DNA from 4 places in the Peribacillus sedimenti genome. Region 2 is predicted to be linked to each of the others. Evidence: riboswitches for the same ligand, from Rfam matches in the RefSeq annotation. Region 2 holds a riboswitch; each other region holds the start of a gene.
The links. A riboswitch is a leader RNA that binds a small molecule or an ion and turns the genes downstream of it on or off. The one in region 2 is predicted to bind cyclic di-GMP.
Positions count from the first base shown of each region.

Region 1: it holds a riboswitch for cyclic di-GMP, as region 2 does, so the genes downstream of both, V1500_RS24680 (amidase) here and V1500_RS23260 (LPXTG cell wall anchor domain-containing protein) in region 2, are expected to answer to the same signal.
Region 3: it holds a riboswitch for cyclic di-GMP, as region 2 does, so the genes downstream of both, V1500_RS06875 (hypothetical protein) here and V1500_RS23260 (LPXTG cell wall anchor domain-containing protein) in region 2, are expected to answer to the same signal.
Region 4: it holds a riboswitch for cyclic di-GMP, as region 2 does, so the genes downstream of both, V1500_RS22565 (anti-repressor SinI family protein) here and V1500_RS23260 (LPXTG cell wall anchor domain-containing protein) in region 2, are expected to answer to the same signal.

Region 1 covers NZ_CP143547.1:5,075,791-5,077,995, reverse strand. The annotation lists gene V1500_RS24685 (catalase) at 1-529, shown strand, start outside; cyclic di-GMP riboswitch class I at 801-890, shown strand; gene V1500_RS24680 (amidase) at 933-1,805, shown strand; gene nspC (carboxynorspermidine decarboxylase) at 2,141-2,205, opposite strand, start outside.
Region 2 covers NZ_CP143547.1:4,739,636-4,741,840, reverse strand. The annotation lists gene V1500_RS23265 (ATP-binding protein) at 1-363, opposite strand, end outside; cyclic di-GMP riboswitch class I at 635-732, shown strand; gene V1500_RS23260 (LPXTG cell wall anchor domain-containing protein) at 896-2,205, shown strand, end outside.
Region 3 covers NZ_CP143547.1:1,377,274-1,379,478, reverse strand. The annotation lists gene V1500_RS06880 (HD domain-containing phosphohydrolase) at 1-473, opposite strand, end outside; gene V1500_RS06875 (hypothetical protein) at 593-1,288, opposite strand; cyclic di-GMP riboswitch class I at 1,358-1,449, opposite strand; gene V1500_RS06870 (Gfo/Idh/MocA family protein) at 1,824-2,205, shown strand, end outside.
Region 4 covers NZ_CP143547.1:4,592,306-4,594,510, reverse strand. The annotation lists gene V1500_RS22570 (helix-turn-helix domain-containing protein) at 489-836, shown strand; cyclic di-GMP riboswitch class I at 1,225-1,311, shown strand; gene V1500_RS22565 (anti-repressor SinI family protein) at 1,339-1,479, shown strand; gene V1500_RS22560 (helix-turn-helix domain-containing protein) at 1,769-2,092, opposite strand.

The sequences.
Region 1 (2,205 bases), 340 kb from region 2:
CGCGCCGAAAGCACCTGTCCGTACGAACCAGCACCGCGGCCAAATGGATATCCGTGACCCGAAAGAGTCCGGAGATAATCCGCATATCAACTATGAGCCATCCACGCTAGGCGGCTATCAGGAAGCAAATAAAGAAGAACGTCCACAGCACCGGCCAACGTATAATGCGGCGGCAATGAGTGCACCAATTGATCGCCCTAATAATTATGGTCAAGCAGGCGAAACGTACCGAAGTTTCGAGGATTGGGAGCGCGATGAATTGATTAAGAATCTGTCCGCGGCACTAGCGGTATGTGATAAAAAAATTCAGGATGCTATGGTGGAACACTTTACACAAGCTGATGAAGAGTATGGCCGTCGTGTAAGGGAAGGCATCGAAATGAAAATGAAAGAAATTGAGGAAATCAACGCAGAAAATCAAATTCCAGGACGGGAAGCAGGGAAATCTAAATATGGACAAAGTTCATTAGCCGCAAACAAAGCAACAGAAGATGCGGCGAAGAAAGGTCACGAAGCTGATCCATATTGAGGAACAAACGGGAAGGCTGTCAAAATTGACAGCCTTTTTTCTGTGTATCATCTTTTCTAAAAACGTCATTTTGATTCCTATTTTAACTATCTTAAGCATATGTGAAAATTATTTATAGAAAAGGATTGCGTTATAAAGGATGGATAGTAACTAGAAGTTAGTATTTATCAACTTGTTATCTTCATTTTTTTGGTATATTTTCATGATTTTATTAAAATTACAATTTTTTAATCCTTAATCAAATAAAATGTTGTATAATATAAAAAAATTATTCTGAAAAAGGCAAACTTCTTCGAAAGGGAAGGACGCAAAGCCGTGAGCCTAAGCACAATTTCTTGTGTATGGCCGTCAGGTTGCCAGGTTCCATTCTGCGAGCCGTGGCTGTCAGAGTGGAGGGCATAAGGTGAAAAAACTAGTAATGGCAGCAGTTTTCTTTTTGTTCTGTTTTGCGGGGAATTTTGGATGGAGCGCTAAAGCCTCGGTACCTGAAACACAGGCTACATGGCTTTGGAACCCTTGGATGATTGTTGATGATGAAGCAGGAACCATTGCATTTCTAGAAGAGAAGAACGTCGATAAGGTCTATTTGCAAATTGACCGTGACATCCCTCTCACTGTTTACCAAAGTTTTATTGAGAAAGCATCTGGCAAAGGAATGATGATTTACGCATTAGACGGTGCGCCCAGCTGGGTGGGTCCCACCGGCTCTACAAGTTTAGATCAATTAATGAATTGGCTGAAGACTTATCAAAATGCAGCTTCTTCTATCCAGAAATTTACAGGTGTCCATTTAGATGTGGAACCTTATTTATATAGCGGCTGGTCAACGAATCAAGCTTCAACCGTAAAAGCCTATCAAACACTAATAATAAAGGCAAAAAACAGTACAGCTTCTTTGTCTCTTCAACTGGAAGCGGACTTGCCATTCTGGTTTGATGAAATTTCCTTTAAAAACACATATGGAAAAGGAAATCTTGCTGAATGGGTTATAGGAAATACGAGCAGCATTACAATCATGGCATATCGGGATTCTGCTCCACTGATCATTGACCTTGTCAAAAATGAAATAGCTTTTGCAGCAAAATATAATAAACAGGCAGTCATAGGTGTGGAAACAGACCAGACTAATGAGGGTGGAATGCTTTCCTTTTTTGAGGAAGGGGAAGCATATATGAATCAGGAGCTGGCCAAAGTAAAAAGTTTTTATGCGGGAACAAGCGGATACGGTGGAGTAGCCGTGCATCATGTAGGCAGCTGGCAGACAATGAAACCGTAACAAGAAGCGACCCGCAGATGCTCATGCACGAACTGCCGTTTTTGTGAAAGCGGATATACTGAACACCAGCAACCCATAGCTGTTAGTGTTTTATAGATATTATAGAAATTGAAAGATGTCTTTGAAACCTAAGCATTAGTTGTGACGCATACTAGAGATTAATATCAAATAGTGCCTGGAATATAGTATAAAAATTCCGAAATATAGTGTTTGTAGGAAGTACTTGAATATACAATTTTCCATAAGAAAAACCAGATTCCTCTTTCAGAATCTGGTTTTTTAACTTTACATGCTGTTGATATTTACAATCAAGGTGTTATGAAATTAACAGTCTTTTAAGCAAGTCTTACCTTAAAATCTTGATAGCCGAATTCACGTACAACCTTACAATTACCAGTCT
Region 2 (2,205 bases):
ATATTTCTCTCTATAAAAAAACATGACTAAACTGCTTAAACTTAGGACGATGAAGGCTGGAATCATTCCTACGCCTCCTAACAAAAACCTGATGATGAAGAAAAATATGGTGACAAAGATGCCTATCCATGTCCCGCCATAAATAAATGCCAGAAACCAGGGGACTAATCGTAAATCCAGAAAGATTCCGTCGTCAATCGTAATGGGGACCAGCATACTGGAATACATGGTAAAGCCGCAGACGATCCCCCAAACAATATTCCCCCGTTTTCCAGATCGATCAGCCCCCAGTGCTAAGAAAAGGATGATTGGAAATAAAACCATTAGCATTTGGAGCAGTATTTTATCATATTGAAAATCCATGGCTTACTCCCTTAATATACTTTCATGTAATCGTACTGAGTTTTACTCTCCTTCTAGGCTAAAATAAATAAGGCAATTTGTCTATATTTCTGAAATACCAAACATTTCGGTCGTTCGGACGACCGCATCACACACATTTTGCCTGTTAATGACACTTTCGCCTGCTACTTTTATCATGGAAATTGTAAAAAAGTGAGGCTTTATGTTTATAAAGGCAATAACCCGGGTATTTCCTCTACTGTAAAGAAGTAGTTATATAACCATATATTTACATAGTTAAAGGCAAACTATTCGAAAGTATAGGACGCAAAGTCTGGAGTCTAAGGTTATGCAGGCAATACTCATAACTATGATCGTCCGACCGCCACAATCAGCATAATTGTGGCGTTTTTTATTGTCGTGATTTTATTAAAGGATTTTATCCTTTAATTTAATTAAATATCAATCCTAAATGGGGTGGTGCAAAGAAATGTAAAGGGAGGGTCGGTAATGCATTCATCATTTATCTTACTTACTTTGGAGGGGTATCGAATTGAAGAAAACAAGAATTAGAGGGTTGTATGCGCTATCTATCGCATTCTTACTGATTTATAGTATTGTTTTTCCAATAGGGATGGCAAAGGCATCTGAAAACAGCGCAGGCCAAAATGGACAGAAGGAAGTGGAGCTGGATTTGAACGCGACCACGAATAAACAAAATGTCACCGGGTCTGAGGAACAGAAAGAGCAAGTTGAGAGTTCTCCACAAGCGAATCCAGAAAAAGCAACAAGTCAAGACATAGAGAAGCATGACACAGAACAAACAAAATCTGAACAAAAAGGAGCGAAAGAACAGGCACGGGATTTAGAAAAAGAAGCAAAAGTACTAGCAAGGGAAACAAAAGAACAAACCAGGGAAGCAGAGAAAGAAGCAAAGAAGCTATCTAGACAAACAGAGCAAGAAATCAAGGAACAGGCTAGAAAAGTAGAATGGGAAGCCAAACAGAAAGCGAAACAGGCAGAGCGGGAAGCCAAAGAAAAAGCAAGACAAGCAAAACAGGAAGCTGAAGAACAAGCTAGACATACAGAACGGGAAGCTAAAAAACAAGCAAGGGAAGCAGAGAAGGGCTCTCATCAGAACAAAGCTACCGAAATCCATCTGCATCTTAAAAAATGTGCGAAATTAGTAAAGGAAGTTTCCGTACAGATTGGGGACAAGTGGTTCACTTTATCGAATCCGGGCAGTTCTCCTCTATATAAGATGAAGGATGGAGGGGAGTTTGTAAAAGACGATGTGAAGGCATTCAAGCTTGTTACATTATCGGGTAAAGAATTGGTCGTCACACCGGCTGAGCTGCGAGTGGGTGTAGAAGCAAATGGAACCATCAATTATTGGTTCGAGCAGTGTTCAAGATTGATAGAAACTGAGCCGCCGGCCATCCCGCCAGCAGACGATCAACAGAGCATCATAATTGGCAAAGTAAAGCTGATCCTTGATGGCTGCAAAGCACCTATACAGAATATTAAGCTGGTATTGAAGAATGAAACAATCATTGACTTGAATTCTGGTACAGCGGTTTTAGAGTTTCTCCTGCAGACCGGTGTTGATTTTAACAAAATTCAATCTATACAGGTAACAATAAATGGGGAAGTAAAAACATTCCCGCTCTCAAACACAGATAAGTTTCACTATAGCCTGGTGCATGGAACGCTTGTCATTACAATAGAATGCGATGTAAGCGCTGACCCAGGAACTGGAACCGACCCATGTGAATGTACACCGCCAGCAAATCCGGGCACTGACCCAGGAACAGGCACACCACCGACAAATCCGGGTACGGATCCTGGAACGAGCATACCGCC
Region 3 (2,205 bases), 1.7 Mb from region 2:
CTTTCCTTTGATAGCTTTAAGCTCTTTGCAATTTTCATTGCATATACTGAGACTCTTTCACTATGTTTCAGGGTATATCGGTCTTTTTTCTCAACTTCATCCACTTTATTTTTTAAATCTGTAACACTATCACTTAACTGATAAAAGGTTGGCTCAGTAATTATCCATAAATAAACTACATCTGTTATGGTGGTAAAATGGACAGGATCTTCTAAATTTTTTGCTGAATAATAGTCATTTGGTCCAAGCCTAATTTTTTCGCCATTTAGCTCACAAACCATTTCACCTTGCAAAATATAAAAAAACTCCATTACATTAGGGTTGTCACTGGGATATACATAAAATTCATTATCGTATGCAATAGTTTGTATCATGCATTCGACTCCGTCTCCATGTGCAAGCAAACCAATACTATACAAATCAAAAGAAACTTGTTCTATGAAAGAATTCTTTTTCCCTATGGTAAAAGCCACATGTACCACCTCTAAATTATGGTTGCATAAAAAACGAGCCTACTTTAAAAATAGACTCGTTTTCTCATTACAATCATATAACAAACCATGTATTACCATCAATGGATATTTATTAAAGGCTATCGTGAGAATTTAATGACGCGCACAGGATCAATCCACACCCATCTGTCAGCAAAGCGGACCAATGTCCAGCTGCATTCTGCAATGACTCCTTTTTCAGCAGCCTTTTTAATCGCTTCATTGGACATTTTAAGTGTTTCATTGTAAACAGTAGTAATGACTTTATCAAGATCCTCTGTAAATTGTTTTGTTTTTTCCTGATATTTTAGACTTTTACTATCTAACTTCTCTTTAAGCTTATTTATTTTTTCGTTTATTTTCTTTTCATCCTTATCTTCTTCTGTAACCATCTGGTATGTTGTTGTTTCTATCTCTGCTTCGATAGCTGCCATTTGGCTTTGTATTCTAGATTGCTCTTCTGCCAGCTTTCTATCAATCTCTAAAAGTTTCTCATTTAATTTACTTCTGCTATCTGCATCTCTAGCTTGGTCTAATTCCGCCAAAGTCTTTGCTTTTTCTTCTTTTAATTTAACGACTTTGTCGCCTTCTTCTATCTTACGTACTTCGTATAAGTATTTTCCATGCAGCTCATCAGCCTTTTTTACTGCGTTTTGTATCTTCTCATCAATCTCTCTATTTGTTTTTCCGATCATTTCCAATGCTTTTGAAATATCATCGTCTGTCGATGCAAATGCAGGGGATCCTACACTTAAAAATAATAGAGCTGAAAATAAAATCGCCAATACTTTTTTCATGAAACTACCCCTCTCCTTTAATCATATCGAAATATTAAAAGGCCCTTTTCTTTGCAAAAGGGCCCTTAGGTTTGCAACTGGCTGGCATAGCAAAATGTTCCCTGCTTTAGCCCCTTTAGCTTTGCGTCCATATCCTTTCAGATAGGTTGCCCTTATTGAATATGTAATTTAGTATATTTTTACTATAAAGGGAAAAATGAACCAAGTCTATGTCTACTTTTGTAATATTATGTAAATTATTAAGACTTTTTTAAAAAAATCTATTTATACTGCTGAAAAATGCAGCAAAATAACATAGAAATTTAGGAAAAACTAGTATTTTTGATGCGGTTTATGTAAGAGTGTCTACTCACCCGCCATTTACCACAAGTACTGAACCTAATGCATGGTAAGGGGCACAGTCCAGATTGCTTGAAATCCACTTTCTGCCTGGGTCATAATGAATGTAAATGGAGCGTGCGACCTTTATGTCGCACACCACGTTATCATATCAAGATATTTACACGCATAAACGCTACCAGTGGGGTGATTTAAATTGAAAATAGGAATCATTGGACTCGGGGATATTGCACAAAAGGCGTACCTCCCTGTCCTTTCTGAAAAAGAAGGCATCGAATTGGTCCTGTGCACGAGAAATGCTGAGACTTTGAGCAGATTATCCAAGAAATATAGAACGGAAGAAACTGTCCACAGTGTGAACGAACTGATCAGCAAAAACATTGATGCGGCCTTTGTCAGTACGGCGACAGAAGCACATTTTGAAATAGCTGAGAAATTGCTTCAAAGCGGAATACATATTTACGTAGACAAGCCTATATCAATGAATTATGAGGAAACCGAAAGAATTGTCCAGCTTTCACAAGAGAGTGGCAAGATTGCAATGGTCGGCTTCAATCGAAGGTTTATCCCGAGGGTGG
Region 4 (2,205 bases), 150 kb from region 2:
AATAGATTATTCTCTTAGTCGAAATCAATAAAAAAACAAAAGAATGAGAATGAGAGAGTAAAGTGTAGAAAAACGATGATTTTTTTATTTTTAAGGAGATTTTAAACCTTTTTAGTCTCTTGAAAGTAATGGGAAATTATACTAAACTCGAATTAAAAGTTCTTTAATAAGAACATTGTTCATTAAATAAAATATTTATACTTAATTTGATGGTAGTACGTATAACAAATGAGGTTGAACTGGCCGGGCTATGTCAGAGGATGATGTACATCCTGTTTGGCTTTCCCGGAATATAAATATACTTTCAGACCGGTTTGTGCAATAACTAGGAAGCCCGTTCATTGATGAACCCAGACAATGCCTTGTCAAATGACAAATGGATGATTGTAATTGGAGAGGGGCTCGTGCGGCTCGTTTGTTCTTAAAATAGAACAGAGTTGTCTTTTATGAACACAAAAAGGAGGAAGCGCAATTAGGAGGATGCGGGGATGTTGGGGACACGAATAAGAGAGCTCAGAAAGGAAAAAAATTTAACTTTGTCACATTTGGCCAGAAAAACTGGGATATCAAAATCTTATTTAAGCCAAATGGAGAGAAATATACAAACTAACCCATCCGTTGAAGTTGTTTTAAAAATAGCCAAAGTGCTCGAAGTCCCCATTCAAGATCTTGTTGTGTTGCCAGCAAAGGGTATAAAGCAGGAGACCGAACCCAAGAAGGTTATTAAAGATTGGAACGATTTGATATGCAGTGGATTAAAAGCTGGCATTATTGATGAAAAGTTTCTTGAGGAAATTATAAAAGCAAATCAGAAGGAAGATAAGCGTAAAAAATAACGGTCTTTAGCAGAATCTGATGCAACAGGTCATTCCACATTTAGTACATTCATAGGGTTTTTGTTCTTAAATTTGTGAATTGTTAAACATAGAGAGCAGGAACGGTTATGAACATAATGCTCTATCGTTTCTTTGTTCTGTTTTTAAAAGATTCTGTTTCGATATTACTTTTAAAAATAGTATAAAAGAAAGAATAATCTCTATAATATCGACAATAACCTGACTATTTATGGGTATTTCCTTCGGTATTTTTTTGTTTTTGTAGAAATATGGGCCATGTTGTAAATAAAATACAGAAAACTTTTATAATTCTACGACACCAATCTCCAAAGTAAATACTTGTTCTTCGTTATAATTTCCTTATAGTTCGAAAATTTTGGATTATTTTTACAGAAAAGGGCAAACCTATTGAAAATTAGGGACGCAAAGTCACGGGTCTAAGGTAGGTATATACTATGACGGCTGGACTGCCTGAAATACAATGGGTATTTTAGGAGGGTGAATGGTGTTCGTTAGAATTTGTGAACAACTAGATTTGGATCGGGAATGGGTGCAGTTAATTATTGAAGCGAAGGACGCTGGATTAAAGATTGAGGAAATCAGGGACTTTTTAATCAAGTCGCGCGGTCAGGAGATTCTATGAAAAACTGGATAATGTTTATGAACAAGCCCTTCAAAAGCAGTCCTGTATCCTATCTGCTTTGAAGGGTTTCTTTTTGTAATTGTGGTTAATAATGGAAGTTCCTGTATACTAAAGGAAGAGCATCTGAACGATTTTTCTAATATATATTAATCCAATTGAACCTAGCGTTATTATAATCTGGAATTTGTAGGGTTGCTATCCATACATCAAATATTGTACAGAGGGCCAACAGCGGAGAGAATCACAACAAAAGGGAGCACAGATAACCCAGTGCTCCCAAGTTTTTATTCTAATCCTTTTTCAATCTCCATCTGTTAAACTCAATGAATTCACGGAACTGTTCTTTTGAAACGCCGGAATTCATCGCCTCCTGAATAATCTTAAGCCATTCGGCATCGACGTTTTCGGTATTGACTTCATCATATAGCAAGGCATCCAGAGGAACTTTCAATACAGCTGCTATCTTTTCTAAAAACTGGATGCTGGGATTGGTTTGTAAATTGCGCTCCAGTGAACTCACATAAGACTTAGCAACCCCCGCCTTTTCGGCCAGCTCGGAGATGGATATTTTTCTTTCTTCCCTGATTCGTTTAACTCGGTCCCCAATCGTCATATTCTCACATCCCATATGTGGTTTCTCTAATTTTTTAATATTATGTGCAGGCTCTGTTAAATGATAGTATAATCCATTCTTATTTTAGCGGAAATGCCGCGAATTATCTATCT